Thermogutta terrifontis: one gene and its partner. The protein of the gene in region 2 interacts with the protein of the main gene of each other region in a pairwise test. Links are inferred from orthologs where the notes say so. Each region holds a gene or a part of one and is shown on either strand. Other genes may lie near its edges. The genes, in order: THTE_RS03115 and THTE_RS00640.

Region 1 (7,012 bases), 680 kb from region 2 along the record:
AGTTGGAAGGGATCCTGCTTCCAGGAGAGCGCCCAGCCCAGCATGGCTGCTTCATACTCCCGTTTGCGGAGTTTTTGCAGCATCAGATTCCACTTGGTGGGCGCGATCTGGACGTCGATGCCGATTTTCCGACACTCCTCTTTGATAATCTCGGCGATCTGTCGGTAGCTGGGAGCGTCGGTGTAGATCATGAGTTCGAAGCGGGCAGGAACCTTGACGCCATCAATCACTTTATCCAGCACGCCGTCATTGTCCGTGTCCTGCCAGCCTGCCTTGGTAAGTAGCTCTTTGGCCTTGGTTGGATCGTAAGGAATGGGCGGAAGCGAGCTATCGTAAGAGCTGCTGCCAGGGAGGAAAGGTCCTGTGGTCCGTTCCGCCAGTCCGCGGAAGACCTTCTCGATGATTGTGTCCACGGGAATGACGTAGGCCAGAGCCCAGCGGAATTCCTTGTCCCGGAAGACCGGTTTCGTCAGGTTGTAGCCGATGTACCGGTAGCCCGGATATGCAAAGTCCACCAGGTTCACTTTCTTCGCCAAAACGTTGGGATGTTGCTTAGCCTGGAGAAACTGGTCTTTGTCGGGGATTCCAGCGAAATCAAGTTGATTTTGCAGGAGCATTTGGGTGTTGGTGTTGGGGTTGGAGATACACCGGTAGACAACACCGCTGAAGTAGTAAGGATTCCCCCAGTAATCGGGATTCCGTACCAACACAAGCCGCTGCTGGGAAACCCATTCTTTGAAAATCATTGGGCCGGTACCGCACATCATCTTGTTGGCCCAGTGGTTGTTAAAGCCGTCGGCGAACTCTTTGGACGAGAAATCAAAAGAGATCGGTTCCCCAGTGGCGTTCACCGAAAAAACGTGCCGCGGAATGATCGGCACGCCGCCCAGCGTGAATTCTTTGGCCAAAAAATAGGGCTTCTTCCACCGGACCTTCACGGTGTACTTGTCCACCGCCCGATATTCGATCATCGACCGCTGGCTTTCGTCTGTGGCGGTGGGATCTTCGTAATAACTGCGAATATGGGCGGCCTCGACATTGGGATTGAGGACGCAATCGAACGTGAACGTGACGTCGCGGGAGGTCAGTTCAGCCTCGGGAAGTGGTTTACCATTCGGCAACTTCATGGGGTGCCACTTCACCCCTTTGCGGAGGTGAATGGTAAATTCGAGATTTTTCTCGTCGAACTCCCATTTCTCTGCGAGCACCGGCTCCCACTCGTCGGGATTGTCAAACCGCGGTTCCGCCAGAGTTTCGTACACCCGCGATTGGAACGCCTCGGAGACAGTATCCGATGCCGTGATCGGGTTGAGGGTATCTGGGTCGTCTGGGTAACTGAGTAAAAGCACATCGTTTTCGGCGGGGGGAACACCAGCTCGGGTAAGACGTGGTTTGGCAGGGCTGGTCCCGCCCGCCGATTCAGCCGCGCTTTGCGATATTCCCTTGCTCTCTTGGGCGGAGCTTCCGGAGTCGGTCCGGCTGCATCCCACCAGAGTGAGGCCGATGCACAAAGCGGCCAGCGTAAAGCGAATTCTCCAATTCTGCCACACACACCTTGCGGTTAGCGGATGCAAAGTGATCGCGGCATGATTTTGATGCTCGGCCATGGAAAGCACCTCAGACGGGATGATTTAACTCCATTGCGTAGTGTACGGTGTACGCAGAGCGGAACCGCGAAAATCTCCAGAAAACAGCCCTTTCGGGTTCCCGTTCCTTCCATTGTTCCCTGGAGTCTCGCGCTTCGCCGCCCTGTTGGCTTGACTCCACGGTGTCTTTGCCGCATGTTAGGAAAGAAGTGTTGCGCCGTCAATAACGACTGTTCAAGACCGGGAAAAATAATAAAGATGCGCAAAACGCGGGGAGGTGCTGGTTTTAGCCTGCATGTTCTTCATCCAGGGCGTCATTTTTGATCAGGTGAAAGTGGTTCCATCGAGCAAACCCGTTGCAGGATTGAGGTGAATTTATCATGACTACCGACAATTCTCCGCCGGTCGTGGCTGCGGTGGTTCCCCCGCAACCTCCGATCGTCGTTCGTCGCTGGAGTGTGGGGGCCATTATCGTTATTGTCCTGTTGCTGCTGGGGCTCATTTTTTCCGCCTTTCTGAACATGATGCTGCTGGGGATGGTCGGGCTTCGTCTGTTCGAGACGCCGAAAGTGCGGGAGGAATATTTCTCACATTCCAAAACAGCCCGGGACAAAGTGGTCATTATGTCGCTGGAGGGCCTCATCCTGGACGGCCGGGGGTTCATGAAGGACCAGATCGACCAGGTCATTGAGGACGAGTCGGTCAAGGCGGTGGTGCTGCGGATTAATTCGCCGGGGGGAACCGTCAGTGGCGCCGATTACATTTACCACCATCTCAAGAAGATGAAAGAAAAGCGGAACATTCCGCTGGTGGTGAGTATGGGGGCCATCGCGGCCAGTGGGGGCTATTATGTGGCCATGGCCGTGGGGGATACACCCCGCTCGATCTACGCCGAACCGACAACCTGGACCGGTTCCATCGGTGTGGTCATCCCGCATTACAACGCCGCGGAGCTCGCCGAAAAAATCGGCATCCAGGAGGATTCGGTGGCCAGCCATCGGTTGAAGACGATGGGGAGTATTCTCCGGCCGATGACCGAGGAAGAGCGGAAAATCTTCCAGGGGCTTGTTGACGAGAGCTTTGAAAGGTTTAAAGAGATTGTCAAATCCGGCCGACCTGTCTTTCGCAAACAAGCGGCCCTACTGGATAAGTTGGCCACCGGCCAGGTGTTCACAGCCCAGCAGGCCAAGGCCGATGGCTTGATCGACGAGATCGGGTTCCTTGAAGATGCGGTTGACCGCGCGATCGAACTGGCCGGGCTCGATCCGGAGAATGTCCGGGTGGTCCAGTACAAAAAGGAACCGACCATGGCGGACATCCTCTTCGGGGACACGGTGCGTTTCCCAATCCGACCAGCCGGCGCGGATTGGTCGTGGCTGCTGGAATTGAGCGTTCCCCGAGCCTATTATCTCTTCTGGCAGGGACCCGCGCTTCTCCGCAGCGGATCGTGAAGACGCGGCTTGTCGCGGCAAGCTGACCGCATGCCGGGCCCGGGATGATGGACCGCCGTCAATTGCCTGCGTCACAGATGCCCACGCTCACTGACCAACGGCGGCACGAAGCGGTTCGGCAGGGGGGTACTGGTGGCCATCTTCGGTGAAGCACCGCAGTTGCCTGGCCGACACGTAAACAGTATCCCCTTCCGCAAGTGCAAGTTGCGACAGGTGATGGGGATCAATTTCGGCGAGGAAAAGTTCCCCCGATTGGGCCATCAGCCACAATTTCACCAGTCCTCCCGCCGTGTGAATTCGCTGAACCACGGCCGGGAAAGCGTGCTTATGAGGAATCGTGCTGAGGGCGAATTCGTGCGGTCGTACGAAGACCACCACCTCTTCTCCGGCCGACAGGGCCTCGGAGGTGCCAAATTCCACGCGGGAACCACGGCGAATCCCGCGAAACCTGTTCACGGTGCCGATGAATTCGGTGACAAACGCTGATTGCGGCTGATGATAAACTTCTTCCGGCGTGCCCACCTGCTCGATTCGGCCAGCGTTGAGGACGACCACACGGTCCGCGAGCTCCAGAGCCTCGTCCTGATCGTGGGTGACGAACACGCTTGTCAGACCGATCTCGTCATGCAATCCACGCAGCCAGGTGCGGAGTTGCCGACGAACCTTGGCATCCAGGGCTCCGAACGGTTCATCCAGGAGAAGTACCTGCGGGCGGATGGCCAGTGCCCGGGCCAGGGCCACCCGCTGACGCTGCCCACCCGACAGTTGATGCGGATACCGCTCGGCGAATGGCTCCAGTTGTACCAGCCGCAAAAGCTCCCGCACTCGCGCATCGATGTCACCGGGAGAAAGCCGCAGCCGCCGCCGCTGAACGCGAAGTCCAAAAGCGATATTCTCGTAGACCGTCATGTGCCGAAACAGTGCGTAATGCTGGAATACAAACCCCACTCCCCGCTGGGACGCCGGCCGATAGGTGACGTCTTTACCATCGAACAGCAGACGGCCGGAGCCAGGGTCGGGTGCTTCCAGGCCGGCTATGATTCGCAGAAGTGTCGTCTTTCCCGAACCGGAAGGTCCCAGCAGTGCCACGAGTTCTCCCGCATGAATGGTCAGATTCACGCGATCGAGAGCGCGAAATTTGCCGAAGGTTTTGGAGATTTCGATCACTTCGATGCGCATGGGAAAGACGCCTCCTCAAAAAGACAATCTTGCCCGCGGTTGAGCTTCCGATTGATGCGGTGTTGCCAGACGGTCTTCACGACCAGGGTCACCAGCCCTACTCCGGTGAGCAGCGAAGCAACGGCAAACGCGGCAGAGAACTGGTACTCGTTGTAAAGGAGTTCCACATACAGCGGCAGAGTCACAGTGAAACCGCGGATGTGTCCCGAAACGACCGAAACCGCACCGAATTCCCCGAGAGATCGTGCGGTGCACAGAATCACTCCGTAGAGGAGCGCCCAGCGAATCTTAGGCAGCGTGACGTGATAAAAGATCTGCCAGCCGTTGGCGCCAAGCAGTCGAGCGGCTTCTTCCTCCTCGCTCCCTTCGGTTTCCATCAGGGTCTTCACTTCCCTGACCACAAGCGGCAGGGTGACGAAGGCGGTTGCCAGAACAATACCCGGGAATGCGAAAATGACCCGAACACCCCAGCGTTCCAGAATCGCTCCCAACCACCCATGCTGCCCATAGACCAGAATGAGCAGCAACCCCACCACGACCGGCGAGATGGAAAGAGGCAAATCAATAAGGCTGATCAGCGCGTTGCGGCCGAAAAAGCGGTATTTGCTCAGGCACCACGCCGCGGACAGTCCAAACGCGGTATTGATGGCAACGCAGAGTGCGGTGACTGACAGGCTGAGCCGCACCGCCGCCAGGGCTTCCGGATTGCTGATTGCCGCACAGTAAACATGCCATCCCTGACGGAACGCCTCTGCAAAAACGACGACCAGAGGGAGCACAAGAAATACTCCAAGGATCAGCAGCGTGGTCAGAATGAGACCGAGACGCAAAAGAATCCCAACGGGCGAACTCCGTGTAAGTCCAGCATAGGGGTGCGATGGCTCGGCGCTGGCCGCCGTGAAACCATTGGTCGGCGAGGTGGATCGCGATGGAGCGAGGGAAAGACACCTCAATGACTGTTTCATGCGACGCTCCCTTCCTGCCAGCGCAACTGCCAGTTGTGGAGAGCGTTTATGGTCACGAGAATGCCCAGGGATGCCAGCAGCATGATCGCTGCAATGACGGCCGCCCCGTGATAGTCGTACTGCTCAAGCTTGATGACGATGAGGAGTGGTGCAATCTCTGTGCGATGGGGAAGGTTGCCTGCGATGAAGATGATGGAGCCATACTCACCCACCGCCCGGGCAAACGCCAGAGACATGCCCGTGAGCAGCGCCGGTCGCAGAGAAGGAAAAGTCACCCGCCAGAATGTCACAATCGGTCCGGCGCCCAGGCTTGCCGCGGCCTCTTCCCAGTCCGAAGGAAGATCGGCAATGGCAGGTTGAAGGGTTCTCACCACGAATGGCAACCCAATATAGATCATGGCGATTAGAATTCCCCAGCGCGTGTAGGCCAGGGAAAAGCCCCACTGCTCCGTGATCGCTCCCAGCCATGAGCCGGGAGCGAAAAGGGTTGTCAGGGCGATTCCAGAAACGGCTGTGGGCAGGGCAAAGGGTAAATCAACGAGTGCATCGAGGAAGCCTCGGCCGGGGAATGTATATCGTACAAGAACCCACGCGACGACAAACCCGAGCACCGCGTCCACCATCGCGGCGGCCAGGGCAGAGCCAAGGCTCAGACGGATGGCCGACCAAACCCGCGGTTCCCACAGGGTGCTCCAGCCGGTTCCGCTGGTCAGAAACGTCGTGAAGGCCGCCAGGGGCAGGATGACCATCGCGCCGAGGTAGCTCACGGTGATCCCCAGCGTGAGGCCAAAGCCCGGCAACGTCGGATGTCTCTCCCGTACTCTAAAAGGCACCAAAAATCTCCTCCACCAAATCAGTGCGAAACCGAGGTTTGCGCTTCCATAATGCGGTCGAATGTACCACCGTCGTCGAAGTGTTCCTTTTGGGCCTTTGCCCAGCCCCCAAACACGTCGTCCACGGTGAACATCTCCACGGGGCGAAAGACGTCTGCAAATTCTTGGGCTACCGTGGGATCCACCGGCCGATAGTAGTGACGCCCAATGATCCGCTGGGCCTCGGGCGTGTAGAGGAATTGCAAATAGGCCTCCGCCACGGCACGCGTTCCCCTCCTGTCCACAACGCCATCGACAACGGCCACGGGGGGCTCGGCAAGAATGGTCACGGAAGGCACCACCAGTTCGACGTTTTCCCCACCCACTTCCCGGGTGGCCAGGAGGGCCTCGTTTTCCCAGGCGATGAGCACGTCGCCAATTCCCCGCTGAATGAAGGTGTTGGTGGCCCCGCGTGCCCCCGTGTCCATCACCTTCACCCGCGAGAAAATCGCCCGCACAAACTCAAACGCCTTTTCCTGGGCCTTTTGGACCTCGGGAGACGAGGCGTTTTTCACTTTGGAGAGATCCCCTAACTCGCGTTTGAGGGCATATCCCCAGGCTGCCAGATAATTCCATCGTGCCCCGCCGGAAGTCTTTGGATTGGGAGTCACCACGTCGACGTCGGGCCTGGTGAGGTCCTCCCAATCCTGGATGTTTTTGGGATTACCTTTTCGGACAAGGAAAACAATGGTGGAGACGTACGGGCAACTGCGATGGGGCAAACGCTCCTGCCAATTCGCGGCGATGAGGCCCGTTCGGGCAGCGATGACGTCGATATCGTATGCGAGGGCCAGGGTCACCACGTCAGCCTGGAGGCCGTCGATCACCGCTCGTGCCTGCTTTCCGGAACCACCGTGGGACTGACGGATCTCGACCTGCTGACCAGTTTTGGCCAGCCAATATTGGGCAAATGAAGCGTTGATCTCTCTGTAAAGCTCTCGAGTAGGGTCGTAAGAGAC
Region 2 (6,876 bases):
GGACATCCGCACGACGACCGATCCAAGACCGGTCCAGAATTCCTCCAGGGCATCGAAGTCTTCGGCACGGGTGTTGCGCGTGGGGGTGATGATCGTGACACGCCCCTCAAACAGTTCCGCGTCCGAATAACTGGGGCCGGTCTTTTCGCTCCCCGCCAGGGGATGGGACCCCAAAAAGCGGCAGCCTCGTGGCAAGTTGTTGTCAAGAGCTGCCACGATAGCGGCTTTGGTGCTGCCGGCGTCGGTAATCAGGGTCCCCTCGGGACAGTGTTCCGCGGCGCGACGTACCAACTCCGGGATGGTAGCCACCGGCGTGCAAACGACGACGAGGTCGGCTTCGGCCACACCCCGGGCCAGATCAATCGTCGTGTGCGTGACCGCGTTCACACGCCGGGCGGCGCGGAGCGTTGTTTGACGTCGGGCGATACCGATGACGTCATCGGCCAGCCGCCGTCGCAGCAGGGCCTGCCCGATGGAGGCCCCAATCAATCCCACCCCCACAATCGAAACTGTTTTCCAGCGTGCCATGACAATCCCCGCTCCATGAATGCGTGAACGCCCTATTTTAGCAGGTGATTCGTAACCAGTCGCCCCGGGGCTTTGAGTTTCGTTTCATATTTAAGCCCTTGCAGGGTGGTAACGATTGTGGGAACAGCCCACCAAATGGCTGACCATTCCCCACTTTTGCAAAAACCTGCGACATAGCTCGGCCTAAAGGCGTCGTAGGGGCAATTCATGAATTGCCCGTACCGGTGAATCCTTATGGTGTCCGCGAAATGGGAAACGTCCTTCGGAGGGGCACGCTTGTCGTGCCCGGTGATAGGGATGGATGATCAAACGTTAAACGGCGGACCTGACAAGCAGGTCCCTCCGACAGGTGTCCCCCAGAATTCCGGAGGGGCACGCTTGTCGTGCCCGGTGAAGCGGCATGGGTCATCAATCGGTGTTCATCGGACCTGACAGGCGGGTCCCTCCGACGTTGTAGGGGCAATTCATGAACGGCCCCTACCCGGGAATCGTTTTCGTGATCTCGGCAAAACAACCGCAAGCGCGAAGGTTGTGAAGGCTAAAGCCTTCACCGAAAAGCGGCGATGAATCGCCGCACTCCATGGAGTGCGGGGCTTTAGCACCGCTTTCGACGCGGGACTTCAGTCCCCGGCGGGATGGCAATGGATGATCGAACGAAGAATGACGGACCTGACAAGCAGGTCCCTCCGACAGGTGTCCCCCAGAATTCCGGAGGGGCACGCTTGTCGTGCCCGGTGAAGTGGCATGGGTCATCAATCGGTGTTCATCGGACCCGACAGGCGGGTCCCTCCGACGTTGTAGGGGCAATTCATGAATTGCCCCTACCGTTTAATCAGCGAAATGTGTAGCGGACCTGACAAGCAGATCCCTCCGACAGGTGGACGTGACACGCGGGTCCCTCCGGGTGGTATTTCGCTCCCACCAAACCCCTGTGGAGGTACGCATGCACGTTGCCAGAGGAAAAGTGGGGAAATGGGGATGACTCGGGCGAAACGTCGGTTGACGGCGAGGCCGGAAATCGGGATACTTCCTCAAGGGAATGTCTTGACAGATCGCCGTTAACCAGCCGTTTGAAAGCCGGTTGGGACGGACACACGCTCGCAACAGGAATAACTGCTCGCGACTATGGGTAACGAGAACGGGATTTTTGACCTTAAAGAATACTGCCTGGAAGTGGCCCGGCGTGCCAAGGCGGCGTCGGTTGAACTGGCGCGGCTCAGCGGTGCGATCAAGCAGCAGTGGCTGTCTCGCTGCGCGAAACTGATGAAAGAACGGATGGTCGCACTGACGGACGCCAATCATAAGGATCTCGCCGCTGCCCCGTCGTTTGGTTTGACAGACGCCCAGATCGACCGTCTCAAGCTGACGCCTTCCCGCATCGAGGCCATGGCCCGCGCTTTGGAAGAGATCGCCATGCTCCCGGAACCAATCGGGGAGGTGATCTGGTCTTCGGTGCGGCCGAACGGGTTGCTCGTGCAGAAAGTGCGGGTCCCGCTGGGGGTCATTTTCTTTATCTACGAGTCCCGGCCCAACGTGACCGCGGATGCGGCGGCGCTTTGTGTCAAAAGTGGGAATGCCGTCATCCTGCGTGGTGGGAAAGAGGCAGCCCATTCCAACCAGGCCATCGTGGACATCATGATGGAAGCCGGCGCGGACGTGGGTCTGCCGACCCATGCCATCCAACTCGTGGCAACGCCCGACCGCGAAGCGGTGGGACACTTCCTCAACCTTCCGGAATACATCGACCTGACCATTCCACGCGGCGGGGAAAGTCTCATCCGGCGGGTGACGGCAGAGGCCAAAATGCCGGTCATGAAGCACTTCGCCGGTAATTGCCACGTCTATGTGGATGCCAGCGCCGATCCGGATATGGCGGAACGGATCGTCGTCAACGCCAAGTGCCAGAGAATGGGCGTCTGCAACGCGGCCGAGTCACTCGTTTTCCACAAGGCTGTTGTCAGCACGCTCCTGCCCCGGATTCTTCAGGCGCTTGCCGAACGTGGTATTGAAATCCGGGGTGATGAAATCACCCGGCAATATTTTCCGGCTGCCAAACCCGCCACGGAAGACGATTATTACGCCGAGTACCTGGGCCCCATCATTTCGGTGAAGGTGGTCGAGGATCTGGACGCGGCGATCGAGCATATCAACAAATACAGCTCGAAACACACGGAGGCGATTGTGACGCGTGATCTGATCGCCGCCCAGGAGTTTACCAAAAGGATCGATAGCTCGGCCGTGATGGTCAATGCCAGCACGCGTTTCAATGACGGCGGCGAATTCGGATTGGGCGCGGAAATCGGAATCAGCACCGATAAGTTCCACGCGCGGGGTCCTTGCGGAATCAATGAACTGACCAGTTACAAGTACGTGGTCATCGGCAACGGTCAGGTGCGGGAATGACACACGCAGCGTCCTGCCGGGGTGGTGTTGCACCGGCTGAGGACTGCGTGCTGATGTTTCGTGACGGCATCTTCACACGGAGGTGTTGTTGGCGGAGGATCGCATGTCGTCCGACGAAGTTCTGACGCAGGCTGAAATCGAGAGTCTTCTCGCGTCGGTCGGAAAAGGTAAGCCCGCCGAGGCTCCCCGGGATGTCCCCACTGCGCCGGCGGCTTCTTCGCCACCACCGCCGGTCAAAAAATCTCGGGAAAAGATCATCCCCTACGATTTCAAGCGTCCGGAGCGGGTCGGCAAAGAGCAAATGCGATCGCTCCAAACGCTTCATGAGGGTTTCAGCCGCAATTTTGCCGCCGGGTTGTCCGCCATGCTCCGCTGCATGGTGGAAGTGAAGCTCACCAGCGTCGATCAATTGACCTATAGCGAATTCGTTTTCAGCCTCGACAATCCCACGTGCTTCAACCTCATTCGCGCGGAACCGCTGGAGGGACACTTCATTCTGGACATCAATCCGACCATCCTCTATCCGATGATTGATCGGTTGCTGGGGGGTGGTCGGGAACCCACACCGATCACCCGACGGCCGCTTTCCGAGATTGAACGGCGGCTCGTGGGACGAATCACTTCCCTTTTTCTGGAAGAATTGAAACGCGCTTGGGAAAATGTGCTCCCCCTGGAATTGAGCGTCGTCCGCGTGGAAAGCAACCCGCAGCTCGTTCAGATTGTGCCCCCCAACGAAGTGATTGTGCTGGTCAGCTTCGAACTCGCGCTGGGCGAAGTCCGCGGAATGGCTAATCTATGTATTCCGTACAACGCCATCGAGCCGATCGCCAATAAACTTTCCGCCAACAGTTGGGCCTCCTACGGAAAGCGCCAGGTCAGCCCCGACGCGACCGAGCGGATTGGTCGGGCTCTTCGCACTTCCACCGTGCAACTCGTTGTCCAACTGGCACGCACCACCATCACCACGCAGGACCTCATTGGTCTTCGGGTGGGCGACATCATCACCACCAAAAAAGATATCCACACGCCGCTGCTCGTTCGGGTGGAAGGTATCCCCAAGTTCCTTGCCCGGCCCGGTATTTTTAAGGGACACAAGGCCATCTGCATCGAGGATGTCATCTCCGATCCGGCGCAGGCGGTCGGCGAATAAGCTGGAGTGATAGAAAACCGCCGGACGATCAGTCAGCCCCGAGTCCATAGTCCTCTGCGGGCAATGGACACAGAACTTCGGTAGAATCCGCCGTTTGACCGCCCTTCCAACCGGGATGCCTGGAAGTTGTACTCCCAAGGCGCACCGGGCTTTTTGTCATCAACCCGCTTTGGCGATGTAGCTGGCCTCGGGCGGGGAACGGTCGCAGGTATTTTGCCGGATGGCTGACCGCAGTGTTCCATTGTTTTTGACAAGCCCTGTGGCGGCGCTGCCTCGCCACCCGGCGAGCCGCCCGGCGACGTGCGGCCAGAGCTGTCCTCGCGGGAGGGCGGCCAACGTCTGACCGGTCAGCAGGGCGAGATGCCGGAGAATCGTGGAACCACGACGATCACTCCACCGCCAGAAGAAACGTTCGGCGTCTCGGGCAGCCGCGTAGTCATAGCCCACAGGCTCCAGAGCAGGATCACCCCGCACCACGCAGGTTGGTTCCAGAACGCTGACAAAACCGGCACGGAAAAACTGGAGGGTGACGTCGGCAAGGACCCAGCCGTCTCCCAGCGACTCGTCCGCTCCTCCGAGCGCCAGGAGCGTGTCCCGGCGGAAGAACGCCCCGGAGAAATGCGGTAAAACCCGACTGCGATGGGCGAGGGTTGTGCCTTCGAGGGAAACCCCCCGTTGAAGGTGGACGAGCCGTCCGGCATTATCGTAGCCCATTCCGGCTGCCAGAATCCGCGACTCATCCCGAGCATCCACCGTCAGCGGGACAATGACCCCGATGCGCCGGTCGGTGGCATGCGCGAGCGCGTTTTCCGCCCAGTTCCGTGCCACGAGATTACCGCAGGGAAGAAAGTGGATCCATTCGCCACTTGCCGCGCGACAGCCCAAGTTGAGTGCCCGGGCAAGCTGCAATCCCTCCCCCGCTCGAATGAACGTGATTTCTCCTTCCAGGCCATACGGATCGGAATAGGGCTGATCCAGGACGACGATCACTTGGCAATTGTCCGGTCCGTACTCCAGGACGGAGACGAGAGTGTCTTCAAGACGTGGCAGCGTGCGGACAACGGGGATGATTACCGAAAGTCGCAACACCGGAAGGTCCTCTTCAGAAGCACACGGAGGTGGTCACCTGATGCCAGTGACTGCCCAATTTGCAGCAAGGCCAGCGCCGGATTCCTGCCGAGTTCCTCTTTTTTATGAACGCCATACCCGAGGGCCTTGTGCCGCCCTCAACGCTTGCCGCCCAGGGAACGCACTGGATTACACCGGACTGAAACGTCGAGGGATGCACGTGCGAGTGTCTGTTCATATCAGCCAGCCTGCTGCCGCTGCGGAGAGCGGGCATCGCCTCTCGCTTGTTTTGTCGGTCAACCGAACGCAGGAGTTTATTGCGATTTCGTCAATATCCGCAAGTTTTCCCCAATTGCCTTGGCAACCGGAGAACGCTCACTGACTCTATTTCCTCCAGCTTGTGCGGCTGACACAACAGTTTATCTATAGCACCCGCGTCACGCAAACTCCCCATACCCTGTAACTCAGGCCAAAACGGCTCCCTTCGCCGATGCCATTCTCGATCGGTGGGCAGCAGGCGCCGGTCGAATGGCCAGGGCAAAAAAGGAGCATAGCCCAACGTGCGGGTAAGTTTTGAACTATCCATTGTCACATTGCCTGCTCGGGGTGGAATCGGCCCCGCCATCCGCCGCGGAATTCCGAAGAGAAGGTCGGGATCGTAACCGCCCACGCGATTGATAATCTGCCCGATCTGATAGAGGCTCAGTCGTACCGGTCCACCGGCGTGAAAAATGCCGGCCATTGGTCGACGCAGAGCCTCCCAGCACACGCGGCTCAGGCAGTCCACATAGGTCGGAGTGCGAATCTCGTCCCAATAGAGCGTCGCCGGTCGGCCCGCCGCAAACCGCGATTCGATCCAGTCGATGGCCCCTGCATGGCCATTGGGACTCCGTCCCATGGGAAGCGAAATCCGCAGAATGCAGGCCGTGGGATCGGTGTCCAGAAGAATCTGTTCGGCCACAGCCATCGTTTTGCCGTACACGGTCACAGGATCCGGCGGATCCTCCTCGACATAGCCACCTTCTTTTTTCCCTGAGAAAACGAGGTCCACCGATAATCGCACAATTCGCGGTCGGTGGTGTCCCGCCGCACGCAAGATGTTTTTCAACCCCTCCACGTTGATCATCCAGGCAATTTTGGGTTCAAGCTCGCACGGTTTGAGGGCGCAATTGCCCACCGCATCGAGCACCGCCGCGAATTCGTATTGGCGGAAGAGGGTTTCCAGGCACGCGCGATCCTCGATATTGCCACAAAGGACGTTCGCACCCCTGACGTGCGGATTGCGGGCGGGAATCAGCCCAAACACCCGGCCGGGATAGCGAGCGGACAACCATCGGAAAGCATGGTAGCCCGCCACCCCTGCCAGCCCCGTCACAAGAATGGGCAGCGGCACGTCGGCACTGGGCGTCGATCCCAATTCGGCTGAAGGATTCGTCTCGGAGCAAGTGGTTGTTCGATAAAGGCCTGTTTCAAGGTCCATTTTTACGTTTTCGGACGGTCATCAAACTGAAGTTTCACCCCCCGAGTTACGCAACCGCCGGTTACATTTCGAAAAAGGGAAACCGCCACCTGGTGGTCTATCTTGACGATCGTACCTTGACGGGGCACCATACCACAATTGTGCCGTTTTTGAGAGAGGGCACTGAACCCCACGGCGGCCGTGTTCGGGCGTAAAAATCGGGATCCGAGCGAGACCGTTGACGTCTCTCTGAGAGGGATTGGTGGTC

The links.
Region 1: the proteins of THTE_RS00640 (region 2) and THTE_RS03115 interact in binary tests that used the Escherichia coli proteins (3 or more experiments, as listed by UniProt). The link is inferred for Thermogutta terrifontis from one-to-one orthologs.

The regions. Positions count from the first base shown.
Region 1 is NZ_CP018477.1:850,841-857,852, forward strand. What follows is about bases 2,171-5,170. They hold THTE_RS03115 (sulfate/molybdate ABC transporter ATP-binding protein), read right to left. Parts: upstream 4,217-5,170; coding sequence 3,125-4,216; downstream 2,171-3,124. Other genes in these bases: sppA (signal peptide peptidase SppA), read left to right, coding at 2,171-3,037; cysW (sulfate ABC transporter permease subunit CysW), read right to left, coding at 4,201-5,170. Outside these bases: THTE_RS03105 (peptide-binding protein), read right to left, coding at 1-1,607; more of sppA, read left to right, coding at 1,967-2,170; more of cysW, read right to left, coding at 5,171-5,181; sulfate ABC transporter permease subunit CysT, read right to left, coding at 5,178-6,014; THTE_RS03130 (sulfate ABC transporter substrate-binding protein), read right to left, coding at 6,035-7,012. UniProt on the Escherichia coli protein: Part of the ABC transporter complex CysAWTP involved in sulfate/thiosulfate import. Responsible for energy coupling to the transport system.
Region 2 is NZ_CP018477.1:169,808-176,683, reverse strand. What follows is about bases 929-3,792. They hold THTE_RS00640 (glutamate-5-semialdehyde dehydrogenase), read left to right. Parts: upstream 929-1,653; coding sequence 1,654-2,931; downstream 2,932-3,792. Other genes in these bases: fliM (flagellar motor switch protein FliM), read left to right, coding at 3,035-3,792. Outside these bases: THTE_RS00645 (prephenate dehydrogenase), read right to left, coding at 1-528; more of fliM, read left to right, coding at 3,793-4,081; THTE_RS00630 (glycosyltransferase family 2 protein), read right to left, coding at 4,241-5,170; THTE_RS00625 (SDR family oxidoreductase), read right to left, coding at 5,478-6,629. UniProt on the Escherichia coli protein: Catalyzes the NADPH-dependent reduction of L-glutamate 5-phosphate into L-glutamate 5-semialdehyde and phosphate. The product spontaneously undergoes cyclization to form 1-pyrroline-5-carboxylate.